Linked DNA regions of Hoeflea sp. 108. The protein of the gene in region 2 interacts with the protein of the main gene of each other region in a pairwise test. Links are inferred from orthologs where the notes say so. Each region holds a gene or a part of one and is shown on either strand. Other genes may lie near its edges. The genes, in order: dnaA and B015_RS0107695.

What was found.
Region 1: the proteins of B015_RS0107695 (region 2) and dnaA interact in binary tests that used the Escherichia coli proteins (3 or more experiments, as listed by UniProt). The link is inferred for Hoeflea sp. 108 from one-to-one orthologs.

Annotation. Positions count from the first base shown.
Region 1 is NZ_KB890024.1:657,024-660,287, forward strand. What follows is about bases 181-3,128. They hold dnaA (chromosomal replication initiator protein DnaA), read right to left. Parts: upstream 2,447-3,128; coding sequence 914-2,446; downstream 181-913. Other genes in these bases: dnaN (DNA polymerase III subunit beta), read right to left, coding at 181-714. Also shown: more of dnaN, read right to left, coding at 1-180. UniProt on the Escherichia coli protein: Plays an essential in the initiation and regulation of chromosomal replication. Binds in an ATP-dependent fashion to the origin of replication (oriC) to initiate formation of the DNA replication initiation complex once per cell cycle.
Region 2 is NZ_KB890024.1:1,579,164-1,582,438, forward strand. What follows is about bases 283-3,241. They hold B015_RS0107695 (replicative DNA helicase), read right to left. Parts: upstream 2,531-3,241; coding sequence 1,034-2,530; downstream 283-1,033. Other genes in these bases: radA (DNA repair protein RadA), read right to left, coding at 283-909; B015_RS0107700 (YnfA family protein), read right to left, coding at 2,721-3,044; B015_RS0107705 (class I SAM-dependent methyltransferase), read right to left, coding at 3,100-3,241. Also shown: more of radA, read right to left, coding at 1-282; more of B015_RS0107705, read right to left, coding at 3,242-3,275. UniProt on the Escherichia coli protein: The main replicative DNA helicase, it participates in initiation and elongation during chromosome replication. Travels ahead of the DNA replisome, separating dsDNA into templates for DNA synthesis.

The DNA.
Region 1 (3,264 bases), 920 kb from region 2 along the record:
CAGGATGACGCTGCCGATGGTGAGACGGATCTTGGTGTCGGACAGCTCGGTGGCCACTGCGACATCAGGAGCGTCGAGCAGCTTCTGGATCTCGCTGACGGTCTTGCGCGGGATGATGATGCCCGGCATTCCCTCGGAGCCTGCCGGGGCCTCGACCTCGGCGCGGGCGAGGCGGTGGCCGTCGGTGGCGACCGCACGCAGCATCAGTTTGCCGCCGCTCTCGATCGTGTGCAGGAAAATACCGTTGAGGTAGTAGCGCGTCTCTTCGGTCGAGATGGCGAACTGGGTCTTGTCGATCAGCCCCTTCAGCGCCTGCGAATCGAGGCGGAAGATGTGGGAGAACGAGCCGGCCGAAAGTTCGGGGAAATCGGACTGCGGCAGGCACTGGAGCCGGAAGCTCGAACGGCCCGAGATCACCGACATGGCGTTGCCGTCTTCATCGGTCTTGAGCATTACCTCGGCGCCGTCGGGCAGCTTGCGGACGATGTCGTAGAGCAGGTGGGCGGGCACTGTCGTGGCACCGGCGCGCTCGACGCTTGCCGGCGTCGCTTCCGAGACCTCGAGGTCAAGGTCGGTCGCCTTCAGCTCCAGGCTCGCGCCATTTGCGTTCAGCAGCACGTTCGACAGGATCGGAATGGTGTTCCGCCGTTCGACCACGCGGTGGACGTGGTTCAAGGACTTCAACAGGTTGGAGCGTTCCAGGATAACACGCATGACGAAACAGGCTCGCTTCTATGAAGGTGCGGGCTCACGGGCTCGGTCTGCGCCCGGGGAAGCCCGCAACACGATCGGATTTCACGCGAGTCTGACAGTAAAAAGCCCGGAAAGGCAAGCCCGCGCAGCCATTTGAGGCGGTTGCGCGGGCGTTCTGGGGATAAGTGAGCGGCAGCTTGGTCTGCTGCCGGCAAAAGGCTCAGGCCTGATCGGTGATCAGGCGGCGCAGCAGCTCGAGTTCCTGTGCCAGCGTGTTGTCGCCGCCCGACAGATCTTCGATCTTGCGCACGGCATGAAGCACGGTCGTGTGGTCGCGTCCACCGAAGCGACGGCCGATTTCCGGCAGCGAGCGCGGGGTCATCACCTTCGACAGATACATGGCGATCTGGCGCGGCTTGACGATGGTGCGCGTGCGGCGATTGGACAGAAGCTCCGTCTTCGACACGTTGTAGTGGCGCGCGACGATGCGCTGGATGTCTTCGATGCGGACGCGCTTGGGCTCGCCCGAGCGATAGATGTGGCCGAGAATTTCGTCGATGCGCTCGATCGACAGCTGTGGCTCGAAGGACTGGCGGAAGATCAGCTGATTGAACGCGCCTTCAAGCTCGCGGCCGCTGCCGGTGACGGTGCGGGCGACATGGGCGAGGACTTCCGAGTCGATGACCAGGTTGGGGTCTTCGGCCTTGGCACCGGCGAAACGCTGCTGGAGCATGCCCAGGCGCATCGAGAAGTCGGGTGTCGACATTTCCAGCGCCACGCCGCCATTGAGGCGCGAGCGCACGCGTGGCTCGAGTGATTCCAGCTCTGCCGGCGGACGGTCGGCGGCAACGACGACCTGCTTGGCCGAGTCGAGCAGCATGTTGATGAGATGGCAGAACTCGTGCTGGATCGACTTGCCCTGCAGGAACTGCATGTCGTCGATGATCAAAAGGTCGATGTCGCGGAGCTGTTCCTTGAGCGTCAGTGCGTTGTTGTCGCGGATCGCCGTTGCAAAGCGCCACATGAAGTATTCGGCCGTCAGGTAGACGACGCGCGACTTCGGGTTCTGGCGCAGCGACTCGGCGGCGATCGCCTGCAAAAGGTGCGTCTTGCCGAGGCCGACAGTGGCGTGGAGGAACAGCGGGTTGAAGCGCGAGTTCGATTCAGCGACTGCGCGGGCGGCTGCAAGTGCGACGCGGTTCGACGGGCCCTCGACGAAGGACTGGAACGTGTAGCGCGGGTCGAGCGGCGAGCCGAGCACGCTCTGCTTGAACTCGGTCTCGGCAGCGCCGCTGCGGGCCGGCGCAGGGCGCTCGGTGCGACCGGCGGCCACCGTGCTGGTGGAAAGGGCCGTTTGCGTCTGGCGCACCGGCTTGCGCATCGCCGGAGCTTCGCTCTCTGGGGCTGCGCGGGTAGCACGGGTCGCCGTGCGGATGATGATCTCGAGCTTGAGCAGTTGCGGCTCTTCCTGGCGCCACAGCTCGGAAATGAGGTCGAGATAGTGGCTGTTGATCCATGAGCGCAGGAAAGCCGTCGGCACCGAAAGGCGCACAACGCCCTTCGAGGCTTCCGCCAGCTTCATGCGGCCGAACCAGCTCGAAAAGACCTCGCTGCCCAGACGCACCTGGAGCTGCGTCTTGACGCGGTCGAAGTTCTTTTCTGCGGCGCTGACAGCTGCCACTTCATTTCCCTCGATCAGTTCGCCGGTGAACAGAAAGCCTGCCTTTGCTTCGCTTTCGATGCCGCTTTGCATTCTCGCAATCCCTAACCTTTGGTCCTCGTTGTCCGCGCGGGGGTGCGCCGCTTGCGCCTCCGCCGGAATATTCATCTGGGATGCATGCCGTTTCCGGCCGAGCCCCCTGTCCCCGCCCGCCGCGCCGTGAGGCGCATTCGGACCGTCAGCGCTGTGGGGGCAGCAGCGCCAGGCAAAAGCGTAACCGTCCGGCGAAGACGCCGGCGCGCCACATCTCACTCACCATGCCGTGTATCCCCACACGCCCCATAAGCTCGAAGGAGGCAAACCTCCCCCGTACGCGGAATCTATCCACGTCGAGAATGCCGCCGATTTTTAAGGCTTGGCAGAGGGCTAGAGCCCGTCCCTTCGATGCTTGGACCTTACAAAAATCGCTGTGGACAGGGCAAGGCCGACTCTAACCCGTTTTTAATGAATCTGGTTTGGTCTGGAGTGGATTCAACCGCCCTGAAGAGGCTCTGCGGAGCCAAAGCCGTTGTGATTCAAAACCTTTTCCGGTGCGCGAAAAAAACCTGCGCCCGTGGCAAAAAATTTTAAAAGAATCCGCTTGACACCAACTTGTCCCCCAGAGTCCGGCAGGGACTTGAACAAGCTGTGGATGACCATTCACAACTATATGAATCTAAAGGTGAATTTCTGCCACGGTGAGTCTGGGGCGAGGCTGCTTGTGGCAGTTGTACTTATGAGAATAGCCGCATATGCCGGCAAACTTCTTGAGGCCTCAAAGGTGTCCCGGAGGGCCTGCTTGGAACTGCTTTTTGAGGCTTTTTCAGACAAAGAAAAACCCGGCTGGTTAGGCCGGGTTCCTCAGAAATCCA
Region 2 (3,275 bases):
CTCGATTGCGGCAAACACGGCTGCTCCCGGCGCCTTGGCATGGCGTTCGCCGAGGAACAGTTCGGACGGGTTGGCGACCTCGCGCAGGCCCTTGTCGGACATTTCGAAGACGCCGATCTCGTCGGTAGGGCCGAATCGGTTCTTGACAGTGCGCAGGATGCGGTAGTGGTGGCCGCCTTCGCCCTCGAAATAGAGCACGCCGTCGACCATGTGCTCGACCACGCGCGGGCCGGCGATCTGGCCTTCCTTGGTGACATGGCCGACCAGCACGACAGCGGCGCCCGTCGACTTGGCGTAACGGATCATCGCCTGGGCGGACGCGCGCACCTGGGTGACGGTACCCGGGGCGGAATCGGCGAGATCGGTCCACAACGTCTGGATCGAGTCGATGATGACGAGGTCCGGCCGCTTGCCGTCGGCGATGGTGGCGAGGATGTCCTCGACATTGGTTTCGGCGGCAAGCTCCACAGGTGTCGAGGCAACACCCAGGCGCTGGGCGCGCAGCCTGATCTGGGCGACGGCTTCTTCGCCGGAGACGTAAACGATGCGGTGGCCCTGGCTGGCCAGTGCTGCCGCTGCCTGGGTGAGCAGCGTCGACTTGCCAATGCCGGGATCGCCGCCGATCAGCAGCGCCGAACCGCGGACGAAGCCGCCGCCGGTGGCGCGGTCGAGTTCGCCGATGCGCGAGATGATGCGCGGGGCATCCTCGATGTCGCCGTCGAGCGACGTCAGCGTGACGGCGCGGCCCTTGCGCGCGCTCTTGAGTGAGGACGGTCCGCTGCCGATACCGCCGGCCGTGCCTTCCTCGACGAGCGTGTTCCACTCGCCGCAGGAATCGCACTTGCCGGCCCAGCGCTGATGCGCCGCGCCGCAATTCTGGCAGATGAACTGGGTGCGGGCCTTAGCCATGGGTGAGGTGTCTTTCGGAAAAATGAAAAGGCAGAATCCTACGTTGCCCCCCTCTGTCATGCCGGACAGAACGGCGCGCTGGCCTGCCACCATCACCGATGACGAGCGCACATTCGCGCATGCGCTACTCTTCCCCAAACCTGTCCGGCAAATGATGCTCGGGGGCGAGGTCGAAGAAGCGGGTGAATTCGCCCTGGAAGCCGAGGCTGACGGTGCCGGTGGGGCCGTGACGCTGCTTGGCCACGATGACTTCGGCCTTGCCGCGCACCTCGTTCATGTTGACTTCCCACTGCAGGTACTCGTCGGTGCCGGGCTTCGGTTCCTTGTTCTTGAGGTAGTATTCCTCGCGATAGACAAAGATCACGACGTCGGCGTCCTGCTCGATCGAGCCCGACTCACGAAGGTCGGAGAGCTGCGGACGCTTGTCGTCGCGGTTTTCGACCTGACGCGACAGCTGCGACAGTGCGATGATCGGAACGTTGAGCTCTTTGGCCAGCGCCTTGAGGCCGGTGGTGATCTCGGTGATTTCCTGGACGCGGTTCTGCGACGACTTGGCGGACGAACCCTGCATCAGCTGGATATAGTCGATGATGATGAGGTCGAGGCCGCGCTGGCGTTTGAGGCGGCGGGCGCGCGCCGAGAGCTGGGCGATGGAGATACCACCGGTCGAATCGATGAACAGCGGGATCTTCTGCAGCGTCTGGGTGCAGCTGACCAGCTTTTCGAAGTCGGCCTCGGTCAGATCGCCGCGGCGGATCTTGGAGGAGGGCACCTCGGCCTGCTCGGAAATGATACGGGTGGCGAGCTGCTCGGACGACATTTCGAGCGAGAAGAAGCCGACGACGCCGCCATTTTCGGCCTTGAACGAGCCGTCCGCCTGCTGCGCCGGCACATAGGCATGCGCAACGTTGAAGGCGATGTTGGTGACGAGCGAGGTCTTGCCCATGCCAGGGCGGCCGGCGAGCACGATCAAGTCGGAAGACTGCAGGCCGCCCATGCGGGTATCGAGGTCCTGCAGGCCCGAGGAGACGCCGGAGAGGTGGCCGTCGCGCATGTAGGCCGCGCTGGCCATGTCGATTGCCGTCTTGACTGCATCGGAGAAGCTTTCGAAGCCGCCGTCGTAGCGACCGGTTTCGGCGAGCTCGAACAGGCGGCGCTCGGCATCCTCGATCTGCTCGGCAGGCGACATGTCGACAGGCGCGTCATAGGCGATGTTGACCATGTCCTCGCCGACGGTGATCAGCGCCCGGCGCGTGGCGAGGTCGTAGATGGCCCGGCCGTAGTCCGAGGCATTGATCACGGTGACGGCTTCAGCGGCGAGGCGCGCCAGATACTGGGACACTGTCATGTCGCCGACCTTTTCGTCGGCCGGCAGGAAGGTCTTGATGGTGACCGGGTTCGCCATCTTGCCCATGCGGATGAGCTCGGCTGAGACCTCGAAGATCTTGCGGTGCAGCGGCTCGTAGAAATGGGTAGCCTTCAGGAAGTCCGAGACGCGGTAGAAGGCGTCGTTGTTGACCAGCATGGCGCCCAGGAGCGCCTGTTCGGCCTCCATGTTGTTGGGGGCTTCCCGGTAGAGCGGGGTTTCCGCCACTTCAAACTTGCGCGCTGCCTCGGCCAATGTCTTCCCCGTCTCTGAACCCGAACGTTCTCACTAGCAGATGCGCCCGCGGGCACGACTGCGTCTATTTTGCACGCTGCCCGCTGTTCACACTCGTCCACAGGCCAGCACGCCGTCGCGAGAAATCCGGTTGACGCGAATCGCAGCGAGTCTAATCGCTGTCAGCTAGGAACAAAACAGGAATATTCAGTTATGCCCCGCGCGGCGCGAGCAGGATGACCGAAGCGCCGAAGATGCAGATGACGGCACCGATGAGATCCCAGCGGTCGGGCCGCACGCCTTCGGCGAGCCACAGCCAGCCGAGCGACGCGGCAATGTAGATGCCGCCATAGGCGGCATAGGCGCGGCCGGCGGCGTCCGCCTCGACAAGGGCCAGCAGCCAGCCAAAGGCGATCAGGGAGACGATGCCTGGAATGAGCCACAGCGCCGACTTGTCGAGCCGCCACCACGCCCAGAATGAAAAGCAGCCGGCGATTTCGGCAAGGGCGGCGGCGATGTAGATGGCGTAGGTCATGAAAAAGCCCGCGATGAGAAGGGCTTTTTCCTACGGGAGCGGCATGAGGCGCAAGCTATTCCTTGTCGGTCACCCTGCGTTTGCGCGGCGGTTTGGCCGCGGGAACCGCCTTGCGATGCGCCATCGCGTGCATGGCCAGAGCCTTCTCGCACTTGCCGATATAGTCGCGGGTGACAGGCAGCGTGTCGTTGCGATGGGTAAGCTGGATCTGGAACACCATGAGGTCCTGCC